2 regions of the Streptomyces mabaensis genome follow, and region 2 is predicted to be linked to the other one. Evidence: riboswitches for the same ligand, from Rfam matches in the RefSeq annotation. Region 2 holds a riboswitch; the other holds the start of a gene.
The links. A riboswitch is a leader RNA that binds a small molecule or an ion and turns the genes downstream of it on or off. The one in region 2 is predicted to bind glycine.
Positions count from the first base shown of each region.

Region 1: it holds a riboswitch for glycine, as region 2 does, so the genes downstream of both, gcvP (aminomethyl-transferring glycine dehydrogenase) here and gcvT (glycine cleavage system aminomethyltransferase GcvT) in region 2, are expected to answer to the same signal.

Region 1 is NZ_JBSOPZ010000010.1:8,615-15,402, reverse strand. Features, by position in the region: gene ACWV17_RS10830 (hypothetical protein) at 1-83, shown strand, start outside; gene ACWV17_RS10825 (hypothetical protein) at 244-831, shown strand; gene ACWV17_RS10820 (DUF5999 family protein) at 1,132-1,329, shown strand; gene gcvP (aminomethyl-transferring glycine dehydrogenase) at 1,447-4,332, opposite strand; glycine riboswitch at 4,517-4,615, opposite strand; gene ACWV17_RS10810 (PRC-barrel domain-containing protein) at 4,729-5,133, shown strand; gene ACWV17_RS10805 (DNA polymerase IV) at 5,022-6,647, opposite strand; gene ACWV17_RS10800 (MerR family transcriptional regulator) at 6,728-6,788, opposite strand, start outside.
Region 2 is NZ_JBSOPZ010000022.1:31,861-38,648, reverse strand. Features, by position in the region: gene ACWV17_RS20505 (L-serine ammonia-lyase) at 1-176, opposite strand, end outside; gene glyA (serine hydroxymethyltransferase) at 450-1,718, opposite strand; gene gcvH (glycine cleavage system protein GcvH) at 1,736-2,113, opposite strand; gene gcvT (glycine cleavage system aminomethyltransferase GcvT) at 2,187-3,311, opposite strand; glycine riboswitch at 3,347-3,470, opposite strand; glycine riboswitch at 3,471-3,569, opposite strand; gene ACWV17_RS20485 (AAA family ATPase) at 3,729-4,430, shown strand; gene ACWV17_RS20480 (enhanced serine sensitivity protein SseB) at 4,488-5,249, shown strand; gene ACWV17_RS20475 (enhanced serine sensitivity protein SseB C-terminal domain-containing protein) at 5,420-6,196, shown strand; gene ACWV17_RS20470 (ABC transporter permease) at 6,613-6,788, shown strand, end outside.

The DNA of each region.
Region 1 (6,788 bases), on a different contig from region 2:
CGCGCACCGCTCGCGAAAATCAGGACGAATACCACCTGAGCGAGGCCGGATTCCGCCTTGTCCGCAATACGCGGGACAGCTAGCCGAAACACTGCGTGAACACACGTCGTATAAACTCGACAAACGAGGCAGAGAGTTGGCGCCCGGCCATTGCCCCACGGCCCCCCTCTGGCCCCAGAATGCGACAGCGCCGTCCGCACCTGCCACGCTTCACCGTGTCTCCCAAGTGAGAGGCGTCCCACTATGCCGCTGCATGTCCCCCCGGCTCCCGCGCCTGCCCTGCGCAGCGTTCTCGCGGCACTCGGCTCCCCCACCGCCGTCCGCGAAGCCCGCACCCCCGCCCTTCGCTCCGCCCAGGGGCCACTGAGCCCCGAACTCCCGCTTCCCGTCCACGTACTGGACCGGATGACGCCGGGCGACCAGCCGCCCCGCACCAGGCTCGCCGGATGGCGCTTCCTGATCCACTCCGGCGGCCGTCCCGTCGCGGCCGCGGACACCATGCTGACCCCGGACGGCTGGACGTTCGCGCACTTCTTCGAGGGCCCGTACGTCGCCGCCACGGAAAGCGCACTGCGCCAGGCGGAGTCGACGGCCTCTCACTACCAGCCGAGACTGCTGTCGGTGCCGGAGCTGTACATGCTCACGCTGTGGCTGCACGGCACCGTGGGCGCGGACGGCTCCACGGGCGGTCCCGAGCCCGCGGATCTGCTGGTGCCCCTCGCCCCTGCCCCGCCCGGCATCGCCGCCCACCGGCCGCACCGCGTGGCCGATCTGTTGCCCGTACTGACCCATCGCCTCTCCGCGGTGCCGCTGCTCGGCTCCCCCGCCTGACACGGTGGCGAGGCGCCCCGCGACGCCGGACGCGTCGCGGGGCGCCTCGCTGTCCGGGCCCATCCGGACTAGTCCGGTCCGGCGCTCCGAACCATCCGAAGAGACCAGGCAGTTGAGCTGAACCGCCCGCACGGGTGACGCGTCATTAATCAGTAAGGAAGAGCTGTCGCGAAATCCCTGCGGATTGACGCCCGTGGGGCAACACTGGGGACCGGACCGACCGACTGATGACGGGGGGCGGCCATGAACACAGCATCGAGCCGCAGGACACTCACCACAACGCAGCGAAAGAACGCATCCATGTGCCAGCACCAGCCACCGTGCCCGTCAGCCGACTCCGCCGACCGGGAGGCTGCGCACGTCGTCGCACACCACCCGGAACAGGGCTGGAGCCTGCTGTGCAACGGAGTCCTCCTGTTCGAGGACACCGGTGAGCTGCTGCCGGACGGGCAGATCATCGCCCCGCACCGGCCGCTTCAGGTGATGACGGCCGCGTAGCCCGGCGGGGCGAGCGGACGGAGAACACGAACAGTACGACGAAGGGCCGGCCCGGAGACCTCTCCGAACCGGCCCTGACGCATGCCCGCGGGCCCTGTGGACCTGCGGGCGGACCCGTCAGTTGTCGTACTCGTCCATCGGGGGGCAGGAGCAGACGAGGTTGCGGTCGCCGAAGGCACCGTCGATCCGGCGCACCGGCGGCCAGTACTTGTCCGCCGCCGAGACGCCGGCCGGGAAGACCGCCTCCTCGCGGGTGTAGGCGTGCTCCCACTCGCCGCCCAGCGCGGCAGCCGTGTGCGGCGCCTGGCGCAGCGGGTTGTCGTCGGCCGGCCACTCGCCCGAGGCGACCCGCTCGATCTCACCGCGAATCGCGATCATGGCGTCGCAGAAGCGGTCGAGCTCACCGAGGTCCTCGCTCTCGGTCGGCTCGATCATCAGCGTGCCGGCCACCGGGAACGACATGGTGGGCGCGTGGAAGCCGTAGTCGATCAGCCGCTTGGCGATGTCGTCGACGCTGACACCGGTGACCTTCGACAGCGGCCGCAGGTCCACGATGCACTCGTGGGCGACCAGCCCGTTCGGGCCGGTGTACAGCACCGGGTAGTGCGGCTCCAGCCGCTTGGCGATGTAGTTGGCGCCGAGCACCGCGACCTGGGTGGCGCGCTTGAGACCCTCGCCGCCCATCAGGCGGACGTACGCCCACGAGATCGGCAGGATGCCCGCCGAGCCCCACGGGGCGGCCGAGATCGGGCCGACGCCCGTCTCCGGTCCCGCGGTCGGCTGCAGCGGGTGGTTCGGCAGGTACGGGGCTAGGTGCGCCCGGACACCGACCGGGCCGACGCCCGGACCGCCGCCGCCGTGCGGGATGCAGAAGGTCTTGTGCAGGTTGAGGTGCGAGACGTCGCCGCCGAACTTGCCCGGCTGCGCCACGCCCACCAGCGCGTTGAGGTTGGCGCCGTCGACGTACACCTGGCCGCCGGCGTCGTGCACGGCGGCGCAGATGTCGGCGACGTGCTCCTCGAACACTCCGTGCGTGGACGGGTAGGTGATCATGAGCACGGAGAGCTCGTCGCGGTACTGCTCGATCTTGGCGCGCAGGTCCTCGGCGTCCACCTCGCCGTCGTCGGCGGTCTTGACCACGACGACCTTCATCCCGGCCATCACGGCACTGGCGGCGTTGGTGCCGTGCGCGGAGGACGGGATCAGGCAGATGGTGCGCTGGGTGTCGCCGTTGGCGCGGTGGTACGCGCGGACGGCCAGCAGGCCCGCGAGCTCGCCCTGCGAACCGGCGTTGGGCTGGATCGACACCTTGTCGTACCCGGTGACCTCCGCGAGCCGCTCCTCCAGCTCACGGATGAGGGTGAGGTAGCCGGCAGCCTGCTCGACCGGCGCGAACGGGTGCAGCGCCGCGAACTCCGGCCAGGTCACCGGCTCCATCTCGGTGGTCGCGTTGAGCTTCATGGTGCAGGAGCCCAGCGGGATCATGCCGCGGTCCAGCGCGTAGTCGCGGTCGGCGAGCTTGCGCAGGTAGCGCAGCATCGCGGTCTCGGAGCGGTGCTGGTGGAAGACCGGGTGGGTCAGGTAGTCGTCGGTGCGCAGCAGGCTCTCGGGCAGCGCGTCGGTGCCTTCCGCGTCGAGGGCCTCGATGTCGGCCTCGACCCCGAAGGCGGCCCAGACGGCCGCGATCTCGGTGCGGCCGGTGGTCTCGTCGCACGCGACGGAGACGTGGTCGGCGTCGACCAGCCGCAGGTTGACCCCGCCCTCACGGGCGGCGGCCACGACCGCGGCGGCCCGGCCGGGCACCCGTACGGTGAGCGTGTCGAAGTACGCACCGTGCACGACCTCGGCGCCGCCGGCCCGCAGTCCCCCGGCGAGCAGCGCGGCGTACCGGTGGGTGCGCCGCGCGATGCCCTTCAGCCCCTCGGGGCCGTGGTAGACGGCGTACATGCCGGCCATGACGGCGAGCAGCACCTGCGCGGTACAGATGTTGCTGGTGGCCTTCTCGCGGCGGATGTGCTGCTCGCGGGTCTGCAGGGCCAGGCGGTACGCCTTGTTGCCGTCGGCATCCACGGAGACGCCGACCAGGCGGCCGGGCAGGCTGCGCGCGAACTTCTCACGTACGGCCATGAAGCCGGCGTGCGGTCCGCCGAAGCCCATCGGCACGCCGAAGCGCTGGGTGGTGCCGACCGCGATGTCGGCGCCGAGCGCGCCGGGGGAGGTCAGCAGGGTCAGGGCGAGCAGGTCGGCGGCGACCGTGACGACCGCGCCGAGCTCGTGGGCCCGCTCGATCACCGGCTGGAGATCGCGCACCTGGCCGGAGGCGCCCGGGTACTGGAGCAGCACACCGAAGACGCCGCGCTCGGCGGCCTCGGCCGGGATGCCCTGGGAGAGGTCGGCGACGACGACCTCGACACCGGTCGGCTCGGCGCGGGTCTCGATCACGGCGATGGTCTGCGGCAGCGTGTCCGCGTCGACGAGGAAGACGCCGTTCTTGACCTTGCCCATGCGGCGGGAGAGCGACATGGCCTCGGCGGCCGCGGTGCCCTCGTCGAGCAGCGAGGCGCCGGAGGTGGGCAGCCCGGTGAGCTCGGCGACCATGGTCTGGAAGTTCAGCAGCGCCTCCAGGCGGCCCTGCGAGATCTCCGGCTGGTAGGGGGTGTACGCGGTGTACCAGGCCGGGTTCTCCATGACGTTGCGGAGGATCACCGGCGGGGTGAAGGTGCCGTAGTAGCCGAGCCCGATCATCGGGGCGAGCACCTGGTTGCGCTCCGCGAGGGAACGCAGCTCGGCGAGCACCTCGGCCTCGGAGCGGGCGCCGGGAAGGCGAAGCGATTCTGCGCTCTTGATCACCTCGGGTACCGCAGCGGCCGTGAGCTCGTCGAGCGAGCCGTAGCCGACCTGCGCGAGCATCTTGGCCTGGGCCTCGGCATCGGGGCCGATGTGGCGGCGCTCGAACGGAATGCCGTGTTCCAGCTGGGAGAGCGGAATGCGGTTGGCGGTCATCGGGAGGCCTCCTGGTCTGACGACCTGCGAGGGGCACCGCGGCGCGGGTGCCCGGACGGCCTCCCCCTCTGTCATCTCAACCTGAGAGTTTCACCGGCCCGCCCAAGGCGCGCCGGCTTTCACCGTCGGTGAGGAGGGGATCCGGAACGTACCGCCCGACGCCCGCCCTGCTTTCCAGAGTGACCTCGTCCGTGCGGTACGTGTGCCTGAGAGATTCCGGGGAGGATTTGCTCCTTCGGCGCCTCCGTCTACTGCATTCGGAGGACTCTCCCGCATGGGGTCAGCAGCCGACAGCCAGCCTACCAGCGCCGTCTGTAAAGGTCCCCCGAGTGGCCGCCACCCCAAATGTGCACTTTTGTAGTCTTTACGGAGCAGTTGCGACCAATTGGAGGGACCGTGCAGACCGACATCGATCCGCGCAGCCTGATCGGCCGCAAGGCGTTCGACCGCAATGGCACCAAGATCGGCACCATTGACGAGGTCTACCTCGACGATGCCACGGGAATGCCGGAGTGGGCGGCCGTACGGACCGGACTGTTCAGCCGTGACGCGTTCGTCCCGCTGGAGCCCAGCGAGGTCGTCGAAGGCGGCCTGCGGGTTCCGTTCGAACGGGCGCTCATCAAGGACGCGCCCGACTTCGGTGTGGGCCGCCATCTCTCCCCGGAGCAGGAGCTTCAGCTCTACCACCACTACGGGCTCGACGTGTCCTTCCCCGGTGGGCTGGCGGGTCCGCCGCCCTCCCCCGCCTCCACTCCTCCGGACCGGGACTTCGGCCGGATCGCCGGCACCGACGACGCCTGATCCGCGACCCGGCCGACGAGCGGCAACGGCTCGGACAGCTCCAGCTCGGGATCGTCGACTCTGAACGTCCGCACCCGGCCCGGCTCCGAGCCGGGCTCCTCGAACCGTACGGTCACCCGCCCCACCCCACTTCCCTGCACCCATCCCGCCCCGTACACGGCGTGCCGGACGTCGTGCCCGGCCGGCCACCTCCGCTCCGCCAACGACTCCCCAGCAGCCTGCGCGACGCCGGCATGGCGCCCCGCTTCGTCCGCACTCCGGTGCTCGGCCGCAAGCCCAGTGGTGCGCCCGGCCCTGCCCACGACCGGGTCGCCTGCATGGGCGCCGACAGGACCCGCGGGCGACCCACCCGCGGGACGCGCCGCCGGGGCCTCCGTACCGGGGCCGGCCGGGGGCCCCGCCGGGGCCGCGGCCGGCTCGGGGGGTGCCTCCGCATTCGCTCCCGCCGCCTGCGCGAAGAGATCCTCCTGCGTGAAGTCCGCCAGACCCGTGACGCCCACGCCCAGCAGCCGGACCCCACCCGTGGTGTCCACCGCCTCCAGCAGCCGCGCCGCGGCCTCGCGCACCACCGTCCGGTCGTCCGTCGGTCCCCGCAGCGTCTCCGAGCGGGTCAGCGTCGAGAAGTCGTACCGGCGCACCTTCAGCACGACCGTGCGGCCGGACCGCCCCGCCTCCCGCAGGCGCTGCGTACACCGGTCGGCGAGCCGCTGCACTTCCGCCTGCACCCGGCCCCTGTCGTGCAGGTCGACGTCGAACGTGTCCTCGACGGACACCGATTTCGCATCCCGCTCGGCGACCACCGGCCGGTCGTCCAGCCCCTGCGCCATCCGGTACAGCGATCCCCCGTGTGCCCGCCCCAACAGCCTGACCAGCTCGTCCTCCCCGGCCTCCGCCAGCTCCGCGATCGTGGTCATCCCGGCTCGCCGCAGATGCTCGCCGGTGGCCGGCCCCACTCCCGGCAGCGTCCGGACCGGCATGGGGGCCAGCAGCTCGCGCTCCGTTCCCGGCTCGACAAGCACCAGACCGTCCGGTTTGGCCTGCTCCGAGGCGATCTTGGCCAGCATCTTGGACCCCGCGAGCCCCACCGAACCCGTCAGCCCGGTACCCGCCAGGATGTCCCGGCGCAGCCGCTCACCGGTCGCCCGCGCGGACGCCGAGTCGTCGGCCGACCCGCCCGCCTCCAGATCGACGAACGCCTCGTCGAGGCTCAGCGGCTCGACCAGCGGCGACAGCCGGCCCAGCAGCTCCATCACCTGGTCGCTGACCGCGCGGTACAGCGAGAAGCGGGGCACCAGATACGCCGCGTTGGGGGCCAGCCGCCGGGCCTGCGCCATCGGCATCGCGGAGTGCACGCCGAAGCGCCTGGCCTCGTACGACGCGGTGGCGACGACCCCGCGCGGCCCCAGCCCGCCGACCACCACCGGCTTGCCGCGCAGGCTGGGCTTCGCGGCCTGCTCCACGGCGGCGTAGAAGGCATCCATGTCGAGATGCAGAATCGTGGGCGCGGCTCTCACATCACCGATGCTGCCCTACACCACTGACAACGCCCCGCACGTGAACAACGCCCCGCACGCGCGTACCGGCCCCGGACCCCTCAGACCGCCCTGTTGCGGCGTCTGGCCAGCTCGTCGGCCGGATGGTGCCCGACCAGCGTC
Region 2 (6,788 bases):
TGCCCGGTGGCGCCCAGCGAGCCGAACAGCTCCGCCCGCACCGCGGCGGTCTGCGCGAGCAGACCGTCCTTCTTCAGCCGGCCGACGAACATCCGCGCCGCCCGCATCGGACCGACCGTGTGCGACGAAGACGGACCGATACCGATGGAGAAAAGATCGAAGACGGAGATGGCCACGGTGGCGGACTCCCTTGTCTGCTCGTGGTGGGCGGTGCGGGTGCGGGTGCGGTGCGGTAAGGAGTGTTTGTAGAAGACGAGCCTAACGCGAATGGGTGACGGGCATGCCTCGGCCGAGTGTCGGGGAGGTACCGCTGTCCGTCCGGTCATACGAATGGCCCGGCCTGTGGACAACTCAGGCCGGGCCATCGCGTCGCCGCCCTACGGTGAATCCGTCAGATCAACGGGCTCGTGCGGGGCTCATGGCGACGGGGGTCGAGCAATGTCACCGATTCACAGTGACGGGTACAGCGGGTGCTTGGCGGCGAGGGCCGTGACGCGGGCCTTGAGGGAGGTGCTGTCGTATGACGGCTTGAGTGCTTCGGCGATGATGTCGGCGACTTCGGTGAAGTCCTCGGTGCCGAATCCGCGGGTGGCCAGGGCCGGCGTGCCGATCCGCAGGCCGGAGGTGACCATCGGCGGCCGGGGGTCGTTCGGGATGGCGTTGCGGTTGACCGTGATGCCCAGTTCGTGGAGCCGGTCCTCGGCCTGCTGGCCGTCCAGTTCGGAGTTGCGCAGGTCGACGAGCACCAGGTGGACGTCCGTGCCGCCGGTCAGGACGGAGACGCCGTGCTCGGTGACGTCGGGCTGTACCAGGCGCTCGGCGAGGATCCGGGCGCCGTCCAGGGTGCGCTGCTGGCGCTCCTTGAACTCGTCGGACGCGGCGACCTTGAAGGAGACCGCCTTGGCCGCGATGACGTGTTCCAGGGGGCCGCCCTGCTGGCCGGGGAAGACCGCGGAGTTGATCTTCTTGGCCAGTTCCTGGGTGGAGAGGATCACGCCGCCGCGTGGGCCGCCGAGGGTCTTGTGGGTGGTGGTGGTGACCACGTGGGCGTGCGGTACCGGGTTGGGGTGCAGGCCCGCGGCCACCAGGCCGGCGAAGTGGGCCATGTCCACCATCAGGTAGGCGCCGACCTCGTCGGCGATCCGGCGGAAGGCGGCGAAGTCCAGCCGGCGCGGGTAGGCGGACCAGCCGGCGACGATCAGCTTCGGCCGGGATTCCTTGGCCAGCCGTTCGACCTCGGCCATGTCGACCTGTCCGGTGGTCTCCTCGACGTGGTAGGCGACCACGTTGTAGAGCTTGCCGGAGAAGTTGATCTTCATGCCGTGGGTCAGGTGCCCGCCGTGGGCCAGGTTCAGACCCATGATCGTGTCGCCCGGCTTCAGCAGCGCGAACATCGCGGCCGCGTTGGCCTGGGCGCCGGAGTGGGGCTGGACATTGGCGTGCTCGGCGCCGAACAGTGCCTTGATGCGGTCGATCGCGATCTGCTCGACCACGTCGACGTGCTCGCAGCCGCCGTAGTAGCGGCGGCCGGGGTAGCCCTCGGCGTACTTGTTCGTCAGAACGGAGCCCTGGGCCTCCATGACCGCGACCGGAGCGAAGTTCTCCGAAGCGATCATTTCGAGGGTGGACTGCTGACGGTGGAGCTCGGCGTCGACAGCGGCGGCGACGTCCGGGTCCAGCTCATGGAGGGAGGTGTTCAGAAGCGACTTCGAAGACATCACGGTCCCTGGGGGTCTCAGTTGCCGGAGAGGGCGGCGTACTCGTCGGCGGAGAGCAGATCGTCCGGCGCGTCGGAGACGCGCACCTTGAACAGCCATCCCTCCTCGTACGGGGCGGTGTTCACGAGCGACGGGTCGTCAACGACGTTCTGGTTGATCTCGGTGACCTCACCGGAGACGGGGGAGTACAGGTCGCTGACGGACTTGGTCGACTCCAGCTCGCCGCAGGTCTCGCCGGCGGCAACGGTGTCGCCCACCTCAGGCAGCTGGGCGAAGACGACGTCGCCGAGCGCGTTCGCGGCGAACTCCGTGATGCCGACCGTCGACACGCCGTCCTCGACGGCCGACAGCCACTCGTGCTCCTTGCTGTAACGAAGCTGCTGGGGGTTGCTCATGGCCTGATTCTCCTGGATGCGGGGGAGTGATGTTGGACTGATGTCTTGAAGAGTGAGACGCGCGTGTGCGAGGTCACTTCTGGCGCTTGTAGAAGGGGAGCGCCACGACCTCGTACGGCTCATGGGTACCGCGAATGTCGACGCCCACGCCGGAGGTGCCGGGCTCGGCGTGTGCGGCGTCCACGTACGCCATGGCGAGCGGCTTGCCGAGCGTCGGGGAGGGCGCGCCCGAGGTGACCTCGCCGACGACCTTGCCGTCGGCGACAACGGCGAAGCCGGCACGGGGCACCCGGCGGCCTTCGGCGATCAGGCCGACCAGCTTGCGCGGGGGCTTGGTCGCGGCGCGCTCGGCGGCGGCTTCCAGGGCCGCCCGGCCCACGAACTTGCCGTCGTTGGAGGTCTTCTCGAACTTGACGACCCGGCCGAGGCCCGCGTCGAACGGCGTCAGCGCGGTGGTCAGCTCGTGCCCGTACAGCGGCATGCCCGCCTCCAGGCGGAGCGTGTCGCGGCAGGACAGTCCGGCCGGGACGAGGCCGACGGGGGTGCCCGCCTCGGTCAGGGCCTGCCACAGCTTCTCGGCGTGCTGCGGGTCGACGAACAGCTCGAAACCGTCTTCGCCGGTGTAGCCCGTACGGGCGATCAGCGCGGGGACACCGGCGACCGTGCCGGGCAGGCCGGCGTAGTACTTCAGCCCGTCCAGGTCGGCGTCGGTCAGCGACTTCAGGATGCCGGGGGACTCGGGGCCCTGGATGGCGATGAGCGCGTACGCGTCACGGTCGTCGCGGACCTCGGCGTCGAAGTCCTCGGCGCGGGCGGTGATCGCGTCCAGCACGGTCTGGGCGTTGGAGGCGTTGGCGACGACCATGTACTCGGTCTCGCCGAGGCGGTAGACGATCAGGTCGTCGAGGATGCCGCCGTCCTCCTGGCAGATCATCGTGTAGCGGGCGCGGCCCACGGCGACACTGCCGATGTTGCCCACCAGGGCGTAGTCCAGGCAGTTCGCGGCTTCGGGGCCGGTGACCGTGATCTCACCCATGTGGGAGAGGTCGAAGAGACCGGCCTTGGTGCGGACCGCGTTGTGCTCGTCGCGTTCGCTGCCGTACCGCAGCGGCATGTCCCAGCCCGCGAAGTCGGTCATGGTCGCGCCCAGCGCGCGATGCACGGCATCGAGGGCGGTCAAACGGGGGGTGTTCGTCATGGGGGTGGCTCCCAGGGCATGGCCGATGAGGACTTTCCTCCCCATCTGTCATCGGAACCTGAGAGGTTCACCACGACCTGTACGTACAGTCGGCTGTACGCAGTCGTGACTTGCACCTTGGGTGGAGCCACCTGGCAGCGGCCCGCTTTTCAGATGTGCCTCGCCCGCGCGGTACGGGGCCTGAGAGATTCAAGGGAGGGACTTGCTCCTTCGGCGCCCGGCACACACAGGTGGCCGGGACTCTCCCGCGCAGGTTCAAGCGGCCTTTATGCAGTTGGCGCGGACATCATTGCACGCATCGGAGCAGAACGGGGGCCCGGCCCCGAACCCGGCGCGAACGGCAAAACGCTTGTGCCTCATTACCGCTTCTTTACACTCGGTGACAGGGTAGGTGTGAACCCGAACCGGGGGAGGACGATCAATTTGACGAGGCCTGGGGCGTATGCGACGACCGCGGGGGTCGCGCAGGGCGCGGTCACCGCGCAACCAGGCGTGCCCGTGCCCGGGGAGGCCCTCGGGCGGCCCGAGCCCCTGGTCCGCGACCTGCGGGACCGGCCCGGCCGCGGCCCGCGCGGCCTCGACTTCGCCGCGGGAGACGTGGTGGTCGTCTCGGGCCTGCCGGGCAGCGGCAAGAGCACGCTGATCAAGCGCACCGCGGCGACGCGCAGCATCGACTCCCAGGACGTCCGGGAGCGCTGGGAGGCCCGGATGCCCGGCTTCCTGCCGTACGCGGTCTACCGCATCCTGGTGCGCGTCGCGCACTACGCCGGGCTGTGGCGGGCACTCCGCTCGGGCGAGAGCGTCGTCGTGCATGACTGCGGGACGCAGGCGTGGGTGCGGCGGCTGCTGGCCCGCGAGGCCCGGCGCCGGGGGAGCGCGCTCCATCTGGTGCTGCTCGACGTCACCCCCGAGACCGCCCTGGAGGGCCAGGCCGAGCGGGGCCGCGGCGTCTCCGGGTACGCCTTCTCCCGGCACCGGCGGGCGGTCGGCCGGCTGGTGGGCGACGCGGAGAACGGCCGGCTGCCGGCCGGCTGCGCCTCGGCCGTCCTGCTGGACCGGAGCGCGGCGGGCGCCCTGCACCGGATCACCTTCACACCGGCCGACGGCCGCGCCGAGTGACGGTTTAGGGTTCCCGCAGGTGGCGCGGCAGCGTGGCGGGAAGGGATCACGGTGAACATGGACATTCCGGCGCAGGGCGCTCCGTACGGCGGCTGGCCGGTCAACGAGCTCGAAGAGGTGCTGGCCGCCTCGGTCGGGAACCCCGCCGCCGGAGGCCGGCTGATCGAGGTGCTCGGGCGCAGCCATGTCTGGGTGCCGCTGCCCAACGGGGGCGGTCCCGACAGCCCGAATCTCGACCTGCCCACCATGGACATCCACGGCGCCGCGTACGTGCCAGTCTTCAGCTCCGAGCAGCAGTTCCTGCACTGCGCGGGTTCGCACATGCCGTTCACCGTCGCGCCCGCCCGGGAGTTCGCCCGCGGCCTGCCGCCGCAGCTGGGCATCGCGGTGAACCCGGACGGCACGGTGGGCGTCCCACTGCCGCCCGAGGCCGTCGCCGAGCTGTGCCGGGTCGGCCGCACGCCGCTGGACGGCCCCGCGAGCGGCGGCCGGGTGCGGCTCTTCGAGCCGGACTGGCAGGACGACCCGGTCGACTTCCTGGCGACGGCGTCGGAGGAGTTCGCGGCGTCCGGCGTGGTGCGTTCCGCCCGGCGCTGCCTGGCCAGCATCGAGGGCGACGCCCCGGTGCTGTTCGTCGGCGTCGAGTTGCTCGCCTGGGAGCCTGCCGAGCGCAACGCGCCGATGGACGCCCTGGGCCGGGCATTGGGCCGGGCCCAGGTCCCCTGGCCGGTCAACCTGGTGCTGCTCGATGTGGCTCAGGACCCGGTGAGCGAATGGCTGCTGGAGCGGGTGCAGCCGTTCTACCGGCGCGAGCCCTAGCCGACCGCGGCCGCAGCCGTGCCCGCGTGCGCGAAGTCATGCGTCAAGGCGGTGTCAGGACTGCCGCTTAAGCTGGTTTGATGACCTGGCCGCACGCGTGTGCACCGCAGGCGGCCGTCGGCCCCGTGACCGCGGGCCGGCACGGTGGACGGAAGAGGGGCGGGTCCCAGGTGAGTGCGTCAGGCACGGCGGCGGCCGGGCAGGTCGAGCACATGCTCCGCCAGGTGACGCCGGGGCGCTACGACGCCTACGAGGCGCTGCTGCACGCCCTCGCGGACGGCCAGGTCTGGATGCTGCTCTGGCAGGGCCAGGCCGGCTCACCCGACGCGCAGTACGGGAACATGGACGTCGACGGACACGGTTACGCGCCCTGCGTCACCTCTACCCAGGAGCTCGCCGCCAGCGGCTGGAACCGTGCCTGCGAGGTGACCACCGGCCGTGACATCGCCTGCGCCCTCTACCCCGACGGCTGGGGGATCTGGCTCAACCCGCACGCCCCCGGCGGCGGCGTGGGCATCCCGTGGGCCGACCTGCGCCGGATCGCCACCGGCCTGGAGCGGATGCCCGCCGGACCGCTGCGGCTCTCCGAACCCGCCATCGAGATCCCGCAGTTCTACGCCCAGCTCACGCAGAACGCCCATCGCACGGGCCCGGTCCGCGCATTGCGCCGCGCCTGGGTCCAGCCGGCGGTCGGTACTCCGTACCTGGCCATCGGCCTCGATCTCTACGACACGACCGCGCCGTCGGTGGAGGCGGCCCGCACGATGATGCGGCAGTCCCTCGGCGCCGTCCCGGAGGGGCTGCCTGTCTCCACGGTCGCGATGTCCGACGAGTACGACCCGGTCGTGATGTGGCTGCGGGCGAACGCCCGGCCGTTCTACGACCGCGAGGCCCACCAGCCCGCCGCGGCGCCCCCGGCGGCCTCGGGGTACCAGGGCACGTACTGACCCCGAGGGCGGCGGCCCCTTCCGGCCCTCCCCGGCCCTTCCCCCGGCCCCGTACCCCGCCCCCTCGGCCCGGCTTCTGTCACCTTCCGGGCAATTCCCGTGTATCCAGCACACGTTGACTTACGTGTCCGATCCGGGCGATACGGGCCGTCTTGCTCCGCTGAGCCGATCACCGCGTCCGCATAACGGAAGCCTCCTGGCCACATCACGGTTGCGCATCCATTCCCCGCCAGGTCTGGCGGGTGATCGCGGCAGCGTTGAAGACTCCCGCAACAAGGACCCGACGGTCCTGCGTACCAGCTGCTCCATCGAGCAATTTACGCACCACGCGCACCATTTGCACCATTGATGGAACGAAGCCGCTACAGCGGCGGGCATGGGCCGGCCACCGTCGGCCGAGAGGGGTCCCCACACCGATGACGGCACCACTGCACGACACGAGCGCGGCCGAGACCGCAGCTGTCGACGTCGCCGCCGATGTTCCCCAGAAGGCGATCGAGGGACGGTCCCCGTGGAAGATCGCCTGGATCCGGCTGAAGCGCGACAAGATCGCTCTGGCCGGCGGCGTCGTGGTGCTTCTGCTGGTTCTGGT